One region of the Pseudomonas sp. ZS1P83 genome, then DNA from elsewhere that is predicted to be linked to it. Evidence: predicted binding sites of a transcription regulator. Region 1 holds the regulator's gene; each other region holds the start of a gene.
What was found. The regulator FliA, encoded in region 1, starts transcription of late flagellar genes. The targets are predictions, from matches to a motif close to CTAAAGTTTNNNNNNNNNNNGCCGNTAA.
Positions count from the first base shown of each region.

Region 2: the regulator FliA is predicted to act here: its motif matches at 2,079-2,106, upstream of flgM (flagellar biosynthesis anti-sigma factor FlgM).
Region 3: the regulator FliA is predicted to act here: its motif matches at 2,210-2,237, upstream of ACYZT0_RS21700 (methyl-accepting chemotaxis protein).

Region 1 covers NZ_CM142706.1:991,599-995,809, reverse strand. The annotation lists gene ACYZT0_RS04820 (chemotaxis protein CheA) at 1-677, opposite strand, end outside; gene ACYZT0_RS04815 (protein phosphatase CheZ) at 692-1,480, opposite strand; gene ACYZT0_RS04810 (chemotaxis response regulator CheY) at 1,503-1,874, opposite strand; gene fliA (RNA polymerase sigma factor FliA) at 2,043-2,783, opposite strand; gene fleN (flagellar synthesis regulator FleN) at 2,780-3,610, opposite strand; gene flhF (flagellar biosynthesis protein FlhF) at 3,727-4,211, opposite strand, start outside.
Region 2 covers NZ_CM142706.1:3,948,157-3,952,367, forward strand. The annotation lists gene cheR (protein-glutamate O-methyltransferase CheR) at 1-140, opposite strand, end outside; gene ACYZT0_RS18820 (chemotaxis protein CheV) at 187-1,119, opposite strand; gene flgA (flagellar basal body P-ring formation chaperone FlgA) at 1,202-1,963, shown strand; gene flgM (flagellar biosynthesis anti-sigma factor FlgM) at 2,144-2,470, shown strand; gene ACYZT0_RS18835 (flagella synthesis protein FlgN) at 2,519-2,986, shown strand; gene ACYZT0_RS18840 (flagellar brake protein) at 3,079-3,825, shown strand; gene ACYZT0_RS18845 (MFS transporter) at 3,891-4,211, opposite strand, start outside.
Region 3 covers NZ_CM142706.1:4,584,913-4,589,123, reverse strand. The annotation lists gene ACYZT0_RS21715 (DUF1631 domain-containing protein) at 1-684, shown strand, start outside; gene ampD (1,6-anhydro-N-acetylmuramyl-L-alanine amidase AmpD) at 749-1,309, shown strand; gene ampE (regulatory signaling modulator protein AmpE) at 1,306-2,142, shown strand; gene ACYZT0_RS21700 (methyl-accepting chemotaxis protein) at 2,326-4,211, shown strand, end outside.

The DNA.
Region 1 (4,211 bases):
GCTTTCGGGGCAACCGGTGCGGCTGGCGCCGGAGCTTTCGCATCGACGGCGAACTGGCCTTTGCCGTGCAACTGATCGAGCAACGACTCGAACTCGGCATCGGTGATTTCGTCGCTGGCAGCGGCACTACCCGCTGGCAGTGGAGCAGCCGCCGGGGCCTCGGCCTGCGCCTTGACGGCGTTCAGCGAGTCCAGCAGTTGTTCGAATTCGTTATCGGTGATGTCGCCCGACTCGCTGTCGGCAGCCGGTATTTCGACCACGTCGGCAATCGGTGCGGCTTCTTCAGCTTTCGGCTCGGCCAGACGGGCCAGAGCTGCCAGCAATTCAGGCGTGGCCGCCGTGATCGGGCTGCGCTCGCGGACTTCGGTAAACATGCTGTTCACCGCATCCAGCGCTTCGAGAACCACGTCCATCAATTCCGAGTCGACGCGACGTTCACCCTTGCGCAGGATGTCGAACACGTTCTCGGCGATGTGACAGCACTCCACCAGCTCGTTGAGCTGGAGGAAGCCGGCGCCTCCTTTTACAGTGTGAAAACCGCGAAAAATTGCATTGAGCAAGTCCGCATCATCGGGTCGGCTTTCAAGCTCGACCAGCTGTTCGGACAGTTGCTCTAGAATCTCGCCGGCCTCAACCAGGAAATCCTGAAGGATCTCTTCATCGGCGCCGAAGCTCATGTGTAGGGGTGCTCCTAGAATCCAAGGCTGGAAAGCAAATCGTCTACATCGTCCTGACCGGACACAACGTCTTCTCTTTTATCGGCATGAATCTGCGGACCTTCACCCTGAGAGAGATGTTTTTGCGGATCTTTTTCAGCCAGCATCGCTTCACGGTCATGTTCGATGCCCGCAAAGCGGTCCACCTGACTGGCCATAAGTACGAGCTTGAGCAGGTTGCTTTCAACTTCGGTGACCAATTGGGTCACACGCTTGATTACCTGACCGGTGAGGTCCTGGTAATCCTGAGCGAGCAGAATGTCGTTGAGGTTGCTCGACACCACGCGATTGTCTTCGCTGCTGCGTGTCAGGAAACCATCGACTCGCCGGGCCAGTTCGCGGAACTCTTCAGCCCCGACCTCGCGACGCATGAACCGTCCCCAGTCGGCGCTCAAGGCCTGGGCTTCATTGCTCAGGCCGTTGACCAGCGGCGTGGCGTTCTCCACCAGGTCCATGGTGCGGTTGGCCGCGGCCTCGGTCAGCTTGACCACATAGCCCAGACGCTCAGTGGCATCCGTGATTTGTGACACTTCCTCGGCTTGCGGCATGTTCGGGTCAATCTGGAAATTGACGATCGCGCTATGCAGCTCGCGAGTGAGCTTGCCCACTTCCTGGTACAGGCCGCGGTCACGGGTCTGGTTGAGCTCATGGATCAGTTGCACGGCGTCGCCGAACCTGCCTTTCTCAAGGCTTTCGACCAGTTCGACAGCGTGTTTTTTCAGGGTCGACTCGAAATCGCCCTGTGAAGATTCGTTATGCTCCATAGCTCCCCCGTGGCGCAGTTTCTCAACCGATGCGTTCGAAAATCTTTTCGATTTTTTCTTTCAACGCCTGGGCCGTAAAGGGTTTGACCACATAGCCGTTAACACCGGCCTGGGCTGCCTCGATGATCTGCTCGCGCTTGGCTTCAGCGGTCACCATCAGCACCGGCAGGTGCTTGAGCTTTTCATCGGCGCGCACGTGGCGCAGTAGATCGATACCGGTCATGCCGGGCATGTTCCAGTCCGTTACCAGAAAGTCGATGCTCCCGCTGTTGAGGACAGGAATGGCAGTGGTGCCATCATCGGCCTCGACCGTGTTGGTGAACCCAAGGTCACGCAACAGGTTTTTTATGATCCGCCGCATCGTTGAGAAGTCATCAACGATGAGGATTTTCATGTTCTTGTTCAATTCGACCTCCAAGCAGTCTTAAACGCGCCCAGCACCTGGACACGCCATTTCGATCAATCCGGCAAAGCACTCAATGACTGTCTGGAGCACAACAGATCGGGACCCGTGTGGTTTCAACACCCCACCAGCCTCGTTCGCAGTGTCCCCACACTGCCTTCAGCGCGCTCGCCACTCCCCCAAACGCCCCCGCAAACGGGCCGCGCACTGGCTGTGTAACTGGCTGACCCGAGATTCGCTGACCCCCAGGACTTCACCGATTTCCTTGAGATTCAACTCTTCGTCGTAATACAGCGCCAACACCAGTCGCTCACGCTCCGGCAAATTGGCAATCGCGTCCGCCAGCGCCATCTGGAAGCGTTCATCTTCCAGATCGCGCGACGGCTCGAGATGAGCACTGGCGCCATCCTCGTGCAGCCCTTCGTGTTCGCCGTCCTGCAACAGATCGTCGAAACTGAATAACCGGCTGCCCAGGGTGTCGTTCAAAATCCCGTAATAATCGTCGAGACTCAATTGGAGTTCGGCCGCAACCTCGTGATCTTTAGCGTCACGACCGGTTTTAGCTTCAATCGAGCGAATGGCGTCGCTAACCATCCGGGTATTGCGGTGGACCGAACGTGGCGCCCAGTCCCCTTTGCGTACTTCATCGAGCATCGCGCCGCGGATTCGAATGCCCGCGTACGTCTCGAAACTCGCACCTTTGCTGGCGTCGTATTTGGTCGACACTTCAAGCAGGCCGATCATCCCGGCCTGAATCAGGTCTTCGACCTGGACACTGGCCGGCAGACGCGCCAGCAAGTGGTAGGCAATGCGCTTAACCAGTGGCGCGTAACGCTCGATCAGCTCGTACTGCGCGTCACGTGCCGAATTCTTGTAAAGGTTGTAACCGCTGGCTGTCATAGCACCGGTCCTGCCGTTTGTTGTACGAGGCGCTCGACGAAAAACTCCAGGTGACCACGCGGGTTGGCAGGCAATGGCCAGGTATCGACCTTCTGTGCAATGGCCTTGAACGCCAGGGAGCACTTGGAACGCGGGAAGGCTTCATAGACGGCGCGCTGTTTCTGCACAGCCTTACGCACGCTTTCGTCGTAAGGCACCGCGCCGACGTATTGTAAGGCGACGTCGAGGAAGCGATCCGTGACCTTGGTCAACTTGGCGAACAGGTTGCGACCTTCCTGTGGGCTCTGGGCCATGTTGGCCAGGACGCGGAAGCGGTTCATGCCGTAATCGCGGTTAAGTAGTTTGATCAGTGCGTAGGCATCAGTGATCGAGGTCGGTTCGTCGCAGACCACCAGCAAGACTTCTTGCGCTGCGCGAACGAAACTGACTACCGACTCACCAATGCCCGCAGCGGTGTCGATCACCAATACGTCGAGGTTGTCGCCGATATCGCTGAACGCCTGGATCAGGCCGGCGTGTTGGGCCGGGCTCAGATGAACCATGCTTTGAGTGCCGGACGCGGCCGGGACGATGCGGATGCCGCCAGGGCCTTGCAACAATACGTCGCGCAGCTCGCAGCGGCCTTCGATCACGTCGGCCAACGTACGTTTGGGTGTCAGTCCCAGCAGGACGTCGACGTTCGCCAGCCCCAGATCGGCGTCCAGCAGCATGACGCGCCGGCCGAGCTCAGCTAGAGCCAGGGACAAGTTCACTGACACGTTAGTTTTCCCGACGCCACCTTTGCCGCCGGTCACCGCGATCACCTGTACGGGATGCATGCTGCCCATGAATTTTCTTTACCTTGTCTTACTTAGACGGAGGCCACATTACTGGCTGCGCGTTCACAAAATGAACAATGCATGGCAGACCATCGATGTAGGTACAAAAACTGTTCATTAATACCTCAGCCGACCTGCTTGGTCGGGCTGTGGTAAATATCAGCGAACATGTCAGCCATGGCTTCTTCGCTGGGTTCTTCTTGCATTTGCACGCTTACGGCGCGACTGACCAACTGATGACGACGCGGCAGATGTAAATCATCCGGAATCCGCGGGCCATCGGTCAGGTAGGCCACCGGCAATTCATGACTGATGGCCAGGCTCAACACCTCACCCAGACTTGCCGTTTCATCCAGTTTAGTCAGGATGCAGCCCGCGAGGCCGCAGCGTTTGTAACTGTGATAAGCGGCCGTTAGCACCTGTTTCTGGCTGGTGGTTGCCAACACCAGATAATTTTTGGATTTGATCCCACGACCCGCCAGGCTTTCAAGCTGCATGCGCAGTGCCGGATCGCTGGCCTGAAGGCCCGCGGTATCGATCAGCACCACGCGTTTGCGCAGCAAGGGTTCCAGTGCCTGCACCAGTGACTGACCCGGGTCGACGTGAGTCA
Region 2 (4,211 bases), 3.0 Mb from region 1:
AGGGACTTGATGCCTTGCTGTTCCATCAGTTTGTTGAGACGGCTCGAGACTAGGTACTGCTTGTTTTCACCGAGCAAAATGCCACAGGCTTTTTCCAGGAAGACCCGGAACTGTTCGAAATCCAAATTACCCGTAGACAAAGATGCCGCCTCTTAAATCGTGTTAACCGCCAGGGGCAAAAGGCCCCTAGCTGATGTCTGCTGCTTTGATCCGGTTGACTACCCGGGATGCCAGGTCATCAGGACGGAATTTGGCAAGGAAGTCATCTGCACCGACCTTCTTGACCATCGCCTGATTGAATACACCCGACAACGAAGTATGCAGGATGATGTGAAGCTTTTGCATGCGAGGGTCGCTGCGGATCTCGGCCGTGAGGGTGTACCCGTCCATCTCCGGCATCTCGATGTCGGAAATCATCATCAGGAACTCTTCTTCCGGCTTCTTGCCCTCGTCGACCAGCTTGCGCAGGTAATCCAGCGCTTGCCGACCGTCGTTCAACGCCACCACTTCGACACCGACCGTCTGCAGGCAACGGGTCACCTGCTTGCGCGCCACCGACGAGTCATCGACCGTCAGCACCCGCAAGGACAACGCCTTGTGCTGAGTCTCGACATCCACCACACCAACCGAAATCGCTTCCGGTGTCGGCGCCACTTCTGCCAGCACTTTCTCGACGTCGATGATTTCGACTAACTGATTGTCGACCCGAGTCACAGCCGTCAGGTAATGATCGCGTCCCGTGCCCTTGGGTGGCGGATGAATCTCCTCCCAATTCATGTTGACGATGCGTTCCACCGATCGCACCAGGAAACCCTGGGTCTTGGTGTTGTACTCCGTGATGATCACGAAGGGATTGCTTTGATCTTTCAGCGCACCGGAACCGGTCGCCATCGCCAGATCAAGAATCGGAATGGTCGCCCCCCGAATACTTGCCACACCGCACACGACAGGACTGGATTTTGGCATCAGCGTCAGTTTGGGGCATTGCAGCACCTCCCGAACCTTGAACACGTTGATCCCATACAGCTGCTGACCGTCAAGACGGAACAACAACAGCTCAAGGCGATTCTGCCCTACCAGTTGCGTGCGCTGGTTTACCGCATCCATTACACCAGCCATGCACAGACTCCTACACCAACGCTTAAGTGTGTTGCGACGCGCATTCATCACTAAACGGCACGGCGCTTGCTTTTTAACTCTTATGAACACAGAACCGACATTTTTCCGACGCCTGACATCAAATGCCCGCACATTAATGTGCGCGATGTCGGCCGTTTGCCTGTTCAACGCTGGCAGCCCTGCCCTTGCTGACGCGGTTACCTTGCCTGACATGCTTATCGGCGTCACTCAGGGCTTTCTTGAATTCACCGTAGAAGACTATCTGGCGACCAGTCAAACGCAAGGCCGCTACGAAATCCAGGTCAACCCGCTCGATCCTCGACTGCGGATGCCCCTGTGCGACAAGGAATTGACAGCGACCCTGGAGAGCCCGGCCAAGCCATTAGGCCGCGTTACGGTCAAAGTTCGCTGCGAGGGCGCGTCGCCCTGGACCGTCTTCGTACCCGCTCAAGTGCGCCTGTTTCGCGACATTGTGACCACCACCCGCCCGCTGCGACGCGCCGGTATCGTCGAGCCCGAAGATGTGACCTTGCGCGAGCGTGACATCAGCCTGATCAACCAGGGTTACCTGACTTCTGTCGACCAGGCGATCGGGCAGAAACTTACCCGACCAATGGTCGCCGATCAGGTCATGACCCTGGTGCACATGGAACAGGCAGAAGTCATTAGCAAGGGCGACCAAGTGGTGATTACCGCCCGCAGCGGTACGCTCAGCGTGCGCATGCCGGGTGAAGCGCTCTCCAACGGCGGCTTGCGCGAACAGATTCGAGTGAAAAACCTCAATTCCCAGCGGGTGATCAAGGCGCAAGTTATCGCGCCAGGTCAGGTGGAAGTGTCCATGTAGGAATCTGTTCGCGAGCTCTCTGTGGGTGAAGATGTGGCGCGCTGCCCGACTGTTCCCTAAACTGTGCCCCAGGCAGGGCAAGCGCTGACGCGCGCAAGCTCATTGATAACTGGGCCTAAAGTTTTTCCGGGTATGGCCGAAAACATGGCAAGCGTCCAAATACCCAGAGGTTTTTTTATCATGGTCATCGATTTCAGCCGTTTAAACAGTTCCCCGTCACTTACCGGCAGTACACGTACCAGCGCCGCGAAGGAAACCGCCGAAGCCGGCAAATCCGCGCCGCTGAATACCCCGGCCGAGCAGGTCAGTACCGCTAAAAGCGGGGAATCGGTACATCTCAGCAATGAGGCTCAACAGTTGCAGAAGGTCACTGATAAGCTGCGCGATCAGCCTGCCGTCGACAACGCCCGCGTGGCCGAGTTGAAAGCAGCGATTGCCGATGGCAGCTACAAAGTCGACAGCAACCGTGTAGCCAGCAAACTGCTCAACTTCGAAGCCCAGCGCTAGGCCAAGGCCCGCGCCAGGCTTTTGGACGCTTAAAACCCAAGGCCAGCCATGCACGACTCTAATTTACTGCAACTGATCACTGACGATTTCGCTCCAGCACAGCATTTGCTGGCGTTACTGCAAACCGAGTCCCTCGCCTTGCACGGTCGTGACATGCCACTTCTCGAAGAGATTCTGGCGCAGAAACAGGCATTGATCATTTTGCTCGATCAGCATGGCCGCAAGCGCAGTGAAATCCTCGCCAGCCTCAATCTGCCGACCAACCGCAACGGCTTGGAGCAACTCGCCAGCCATTCGAGCATTGGCGATCAGTTACTGGAGCAGAGCGATGTGCTGACCGATCTTCTGGCGCAGTGCCAGGCGGCCAACATCAAGAATGGCCAGTCGATTCTGGTGCAACAGGCCTCGACGGCCAATCAGCTGAAAATCCTCAACGGCGGCGAGCCGCCAGCGCTCTATGACGCACGTGGGTCAACCTCCATGCTTGCGAAGCCACGACCGCTCAGTCAGGCTTGAGCCTGCTGAAAATCGCGCACTATCAAGACGCGAAACATGCTGGCAAAATGCTGGCTAGCCGTAGTCATATTTTGTCTGGAGATTGATGAACCGTGTTCAATGCCTTAAGCGCGGAAGATGCTCCGCAGCCACCCAAGGTGCTCACCACGCCCCTTGAGATCTCCGGCAACCTGCGCCAGCTGCAAGACAGCCATGATCCGCTGATCATCACGTTCCATGAGCGCAGCCAGCGCTTCCAGAGTTATCTGGTGGACATCGACCGTGACAGCAACACGATGGCCCTGGACGAAATGATTCCCCGCGACGGTGAACGTTTCCTGCTGGCCGGCGAACCGTTCAAGGTCGAAGGCTTTCACGACGGCGTGCGTATTGCCTGGGAAAGCAACGGCCCGTTGACCATCGACGAATCCGGTGGCGGTCGCTGCTACCGTGGCGCCCTGCCCTCCGAGGTGGTTTACCATCAGCGCCGTAATGCATTCCGTGCTGCACTGAAGCTGGCACAACTGGTCAACGTCGATCTGGGTGGTGAAAAACTCAAGTCGCCGATCAGTGGCAAGCTCCTGGACATCTCGGCCACCGGCTGCAAGTTGCGCTTCGAAGGCGACATCACTGGCAGCCTGCAACTGGGTCAGGTCTACGACCGCTTCGTCGCCGCCCTGCCCTTTGGCAACATGACGGCTCCGGTCGAATTGCGTTACCTGCACTTCGAAGAAAGGATCTCCATCACCTTCGCCGGCGTACGCTTTCACAACATGAGCGGGCTGGTGCAGCGCCAGGTCGAGCGGTTCGTCTATCAGCTTCAGCGCGAAGCGCGGCGCTTCGACAAAGACGACATGTAATACGCCGCTTCAATAGAAAACGGGCAGTCCCTTGCGGCGACTGCCCGTTTTTTTATGCGCTGGATCTAAGGCCTGGCCTCGGTAAAACTTTGCTCGCGACCCGCGTCAGGGTCTTCGGGCGGCGGATCGGGTTCAGGTTCAGGTTCAGGTTCTGGTTCAGGTTCTGGGTCCGGCTCAGGGCTGATCGGGCTTTGCATCTGGTCCTGCACCACCTGTTCATCGACACGCGGGTCAAGGCAAGCCACCAACGGTGAACTCGACATGCTGTCCGGCATGGCGACGTGATGCAGTGGTGCATCGTCCACCTGATGCAGGTTGGTGACCGCTTTCGGGCGAATCCGCCACACCAGCACCAACGCGAAAAAGCTGAAGAAGGCATAGAGCAT
Region 3 (4,211 bases), 2.7 Mb from region 1:
TTTGTCCAGGAAGCCTGGAGCAAATTGTTGCTGCTGACGTGCCTCAAGCACGGCGATCAGTCAGCCGAGTGGAACGCTGATGTGCAGACCATGGAGCAATTGATCTGGAGCGTACAACGCCATGAAGAGCCCGATGCGAGCCTGCGTTTGCTGGCACTGGTGCCGGGGTTGCTTAAATCGTTGCGCGATGGGCTGAGCAGCTCGGCATTCGATCCGTTCGCCACCAGCGAGTTTTTCAGTGAGTTGAAAGCCTTGCACGTTCAGCTGTTCGAACGTCCAGGGCAAAAGCTTGAACAGTCTGTCGATACGCCGGTAATGGTCGAAGTGCTGCAGGAAGTCGCCCTGCGAACCGCCGACGAAGGGCCGGTCGATACGGCGTCAGTGCGTTTGCCGGAGGACGACGCCGGTCTGCTTCAGGTCGATCAGTTGCGGTTGGGGTGCTGGGTCGAGTTTCAGGAAGACGAGGAAAACACCCTTCGCTGCAAGCTGGCGGCGATCATTGAAGCCACCGGCAAGTACATTTTCGTCAACCGCACCGGAATGAAAGTGCTGGAGCGCAGCCGCACCGGTCTGGCTCTGGAATTCCATCGTGGCGCAGTGCGAGCGCTGGACGACACTTTGCTGTTCGACCGGGCGCTGGAGTCGGTGATCGGTAACCTGCGGCGCCTCAATCGCGGCAAGTGATCGCGCCCCGAGGGTCTATCGCTGCATACTGGGCGCCATCACAGTCGTCGTTGAAGGAGCCTGTATGCAGTTGGACCCCGCGAGCGGTTGGTGTCAGGGTGTGCATTTATGCCCCTCGCCCAACTTCAATGCGCGCCCCACGGGCGAAATTTCCCTGCTGGTGATCCACAACATCAGTTTGCCGCCAGCGCAATTCGCCACCGGCAAGGTGCAGGAATTTTTCCAGAATCGCCTGGATGTCACGGAGCATCCCTACTTTGAAGGGATCGCCGACCTGCGTGTGTCTGCGCACTTTCTGATCGAACGTGACGGCACAGTCACTCAGTTTGTCTCTTGTCTTGAGCGTGCCTGGCATGCCGGCGTCTCGAGTTTCGAAGGGCGGGAAACCTGTAACGATTTTTCCGTGGGCATCGAACTTGAAGGCACGGATGATCTGCCGTTCACCGATGCTCAGTATCGAGCGTTGACGACTCTAACCCGGCAGCTGCAAAGCGTCTTCACGGCCATCACCGCACAGCGCATCTGTGGGCACAGCGATATCGCACCTGGGCGTAAAACCGATCCGGGACCCGCGTTCGACTGGGCACGCTATCGCGCCGCCCTGGCAAAAGAGGAACAACAATGAGTTTTCTGGTGTTGCTGTTGGCGGTCTGGATCGAGAAGTTCTCGGCCCTGCGCCATCGGGTTCAGCGCGATGGCGGTTGGCTGCGGGAGCTGGCCAAGCTTGAAACCCATTCGCGTCTGGTCAATCGTCCGTGGCTGATTTTGCTGATACTGGTGTTGTTGCCAGTGGCACTGCTGGGTTTGCTGCTGCTGGTGCTGGACCCGGTGGCTTACGGTCTGCTGGCGTTGCCGGTGCACCTGCTGGTGGTGATTTACAGTTTGGGGCGCGGCGATCTGCTGGCCGGTCTCGGGCCGTTTCGCGATGCCTGGCGCCGGGAAGACCTGCAAGCTGCCGCTCATGTGGCGGACCGCGACCTGGGTATCTGCGCCGATAACGGCGAACAACTGCTGGAACGGGTCGAAGGGCATCTGCTGTGGGAGGCTTATCAGAGCTTTTTCGCGGTAATTTTCTGGTACTTCTTGCTGGGTCCGGTCGCGGCCCTGAGCTATCGACTGTTGGCCCTGGCCGAAGAACACGGGCAGAACCCGGCCGTGGTCGAGCGCGCCGCACAACTGCGTCACGCGTTCGACTGGGTGCCGGTGCGTCTACTGGCGGCGAGTTTTGCGTTGGTCGGCAACTTTGTCGCGGTCAGCCGGGTGATGTTGCATGAGCTGCTGAACTGGAACATCAGCGCCGCCCAATTGATCGAGAAGGTCGGGCTTGTGGCCGGTGAAATTCCAGCGCCAGTGGTCGGGCCTGACGGCATCAACAGCCTCGACCGGATCTGGGAACTGCTGCTGCGCGCGGCGGTGCTCTGGTACGCCGGTTTTGCGTTGTGGACCGTTCTCCCGTAATTGCGCAGTGAACTCCATTTGTGGCGAGGGGGCTTGCCCCCGTTGGGGGCAAAGCCCCCCCGTTAACCTTAAGTTACAAAACCTCCCGCCGATTTAAGCTATACAGAGCTAGCGCCGAATAGTGGCTATCTGCTGTCGACCCGCGCCTGGCAATAAAAATAAGAAAACAAAGGGAGACCTCCAGTGAAGAGCTTGCTCTATCCCGCTGTCGCGCTGATGAACCGCCTGAGCTTTGGCATGAAGTTCAGCCTGATCAGCGTGCTGTTCCTTGTGCCGATGCTGGTGACCAACTTCTATCTGGTGCGCGATTCTTATCGAGAATTCCAGGGCACCCGCGTCGAACTGCAAAGCCTCGACCTGCTGGGTAGCAGCCTGACGTTACGGCGCGATCTGGAAACCCTGAACAATCTGGTACAGATCGACGTCACCCTCGGTCAGTCCGGCAAGGCCGGTAATGTCGAGTCGCAGATCAGCACCCTGGGACAAAGCGTGCTGAGCCGTTTGCAAGGGTTGACGGCGATGACCATCGATCCGGAACACATTGCGGTTTTCGATGCCAAGCGCGATGAAATGATCGCCGCGTTCAAGGCCCAGCAAGCGGAAAATTCCCTGCAAAGTAAAAGTGGAATGATCGGCAAGTTGCTCGGCAATGCGCAGATTTTCAGCCAGATCATCGCCAGTCAGGCCGGCCTCAGCCGCGACACTCAGAGCGACATGCGCCAGCTCAGCGAACTCATTACCAATGTCACCCCGCCCGTTACACAGCTTCTTGGCGAAGGCCGGGCGATGGGCTCTTTTTCGCTGGGGCAGGGCTTTCTCAACTCGGCATCGAGTACCCGTTTTGATGAGTTGCTGGTGCAGATCGAAAAACTGCAGGCCGAATATGCCCTGAAGTTGCAGGACGCGCTCGGTTCCAGCAAAGCAGCACGGGAAACCCTGGCTGCTCAGGCCGATAGCAGCAAGGCGTCGTTGAAAAAGGCCAGTGAACTGTTCGAAGAACAGGTCGTGATGGCCGACACGCTCGATGCGCCCTGGCAGGGCTTTTACGATCAGGTCACGGGCCTGATGGACCAGACGTACCAACTCAATGAAGCCACCCTGAAGTTTCTCGGCACCCAGTTACAGCAGCGACTGGAGCAGAACCGCACCCACATGGTCTTGCAGACCGTGGCGCTGTCGGTGGTGTTTGTGTTGATTTTTTACCTCTACGGTGGCTTCTACGCCTCGACCCGCACCACCCTCAAGCGTCTTGGCGCGGTGATGGACAAAGTCGCGGCCGGCGACATGACGGTGACCTTCAGCGCCAACAGCCGCGATGAACTGGGCGAGTTGGGTGAGGTGTTCAACGGCACCGTTAAGAAGATCCATGACCTGATCGAGCGGGTCGGCCAGACTGTCATTGAGGTCGAGCGCCAGGCCGGGCAGGTGGAGAGCGTATCAGCCCGAAGCAACCAGGCGGTGGCGGGGCAGCGCACTCAGATCGAGCAGGTCGCTACAGCCATGAACCAGATGTCGGCCACCTCGCTTGAGGTTGCACGCAGTGCCGCGGCAGCGGTCAGCAGTGCCCATAGCGTCAATGACGAGACCATCAGCGGTCGCGGTCTGGTGCAGTCTCAGCAGGGCAGCATCGCAGCCCTTGCCACTGAGATCGACCAGTCGGTGCTGGTGATCAATCAACTGGCCAGCGACAGCCAGTCCATCAGTCGCGTGCTGGAGGTGATCAAGAGCATCGCCGAACAGACCAACCTACTGGCGCTCAACGCGGCCATCGAAGCTGCTCGGGCCGGTGAGCAGGGCCGTGGTTTTGCAGTGGTGGCGGACGAGGTCCGGACCCTGGCCAAGCGCACCCAGCAATCGACCGAAGAAATCGAGCAGATGATCGCCAAACTCCATGGTGGTGTCGGCGCTGCGGTGAAGGCGATGGGGACCAGTCATCAGATGGCAAACGGCACGGTGGGGCAGTCGGAAAAGGTTCAGCAAGCGCTGGAAAACATCCTCGGCGCCGTCGGCATGATCGTCGATCAGAACCAGCAAATCGCCGCGGCGGTGGAGCAACAGACTGCTGTGGC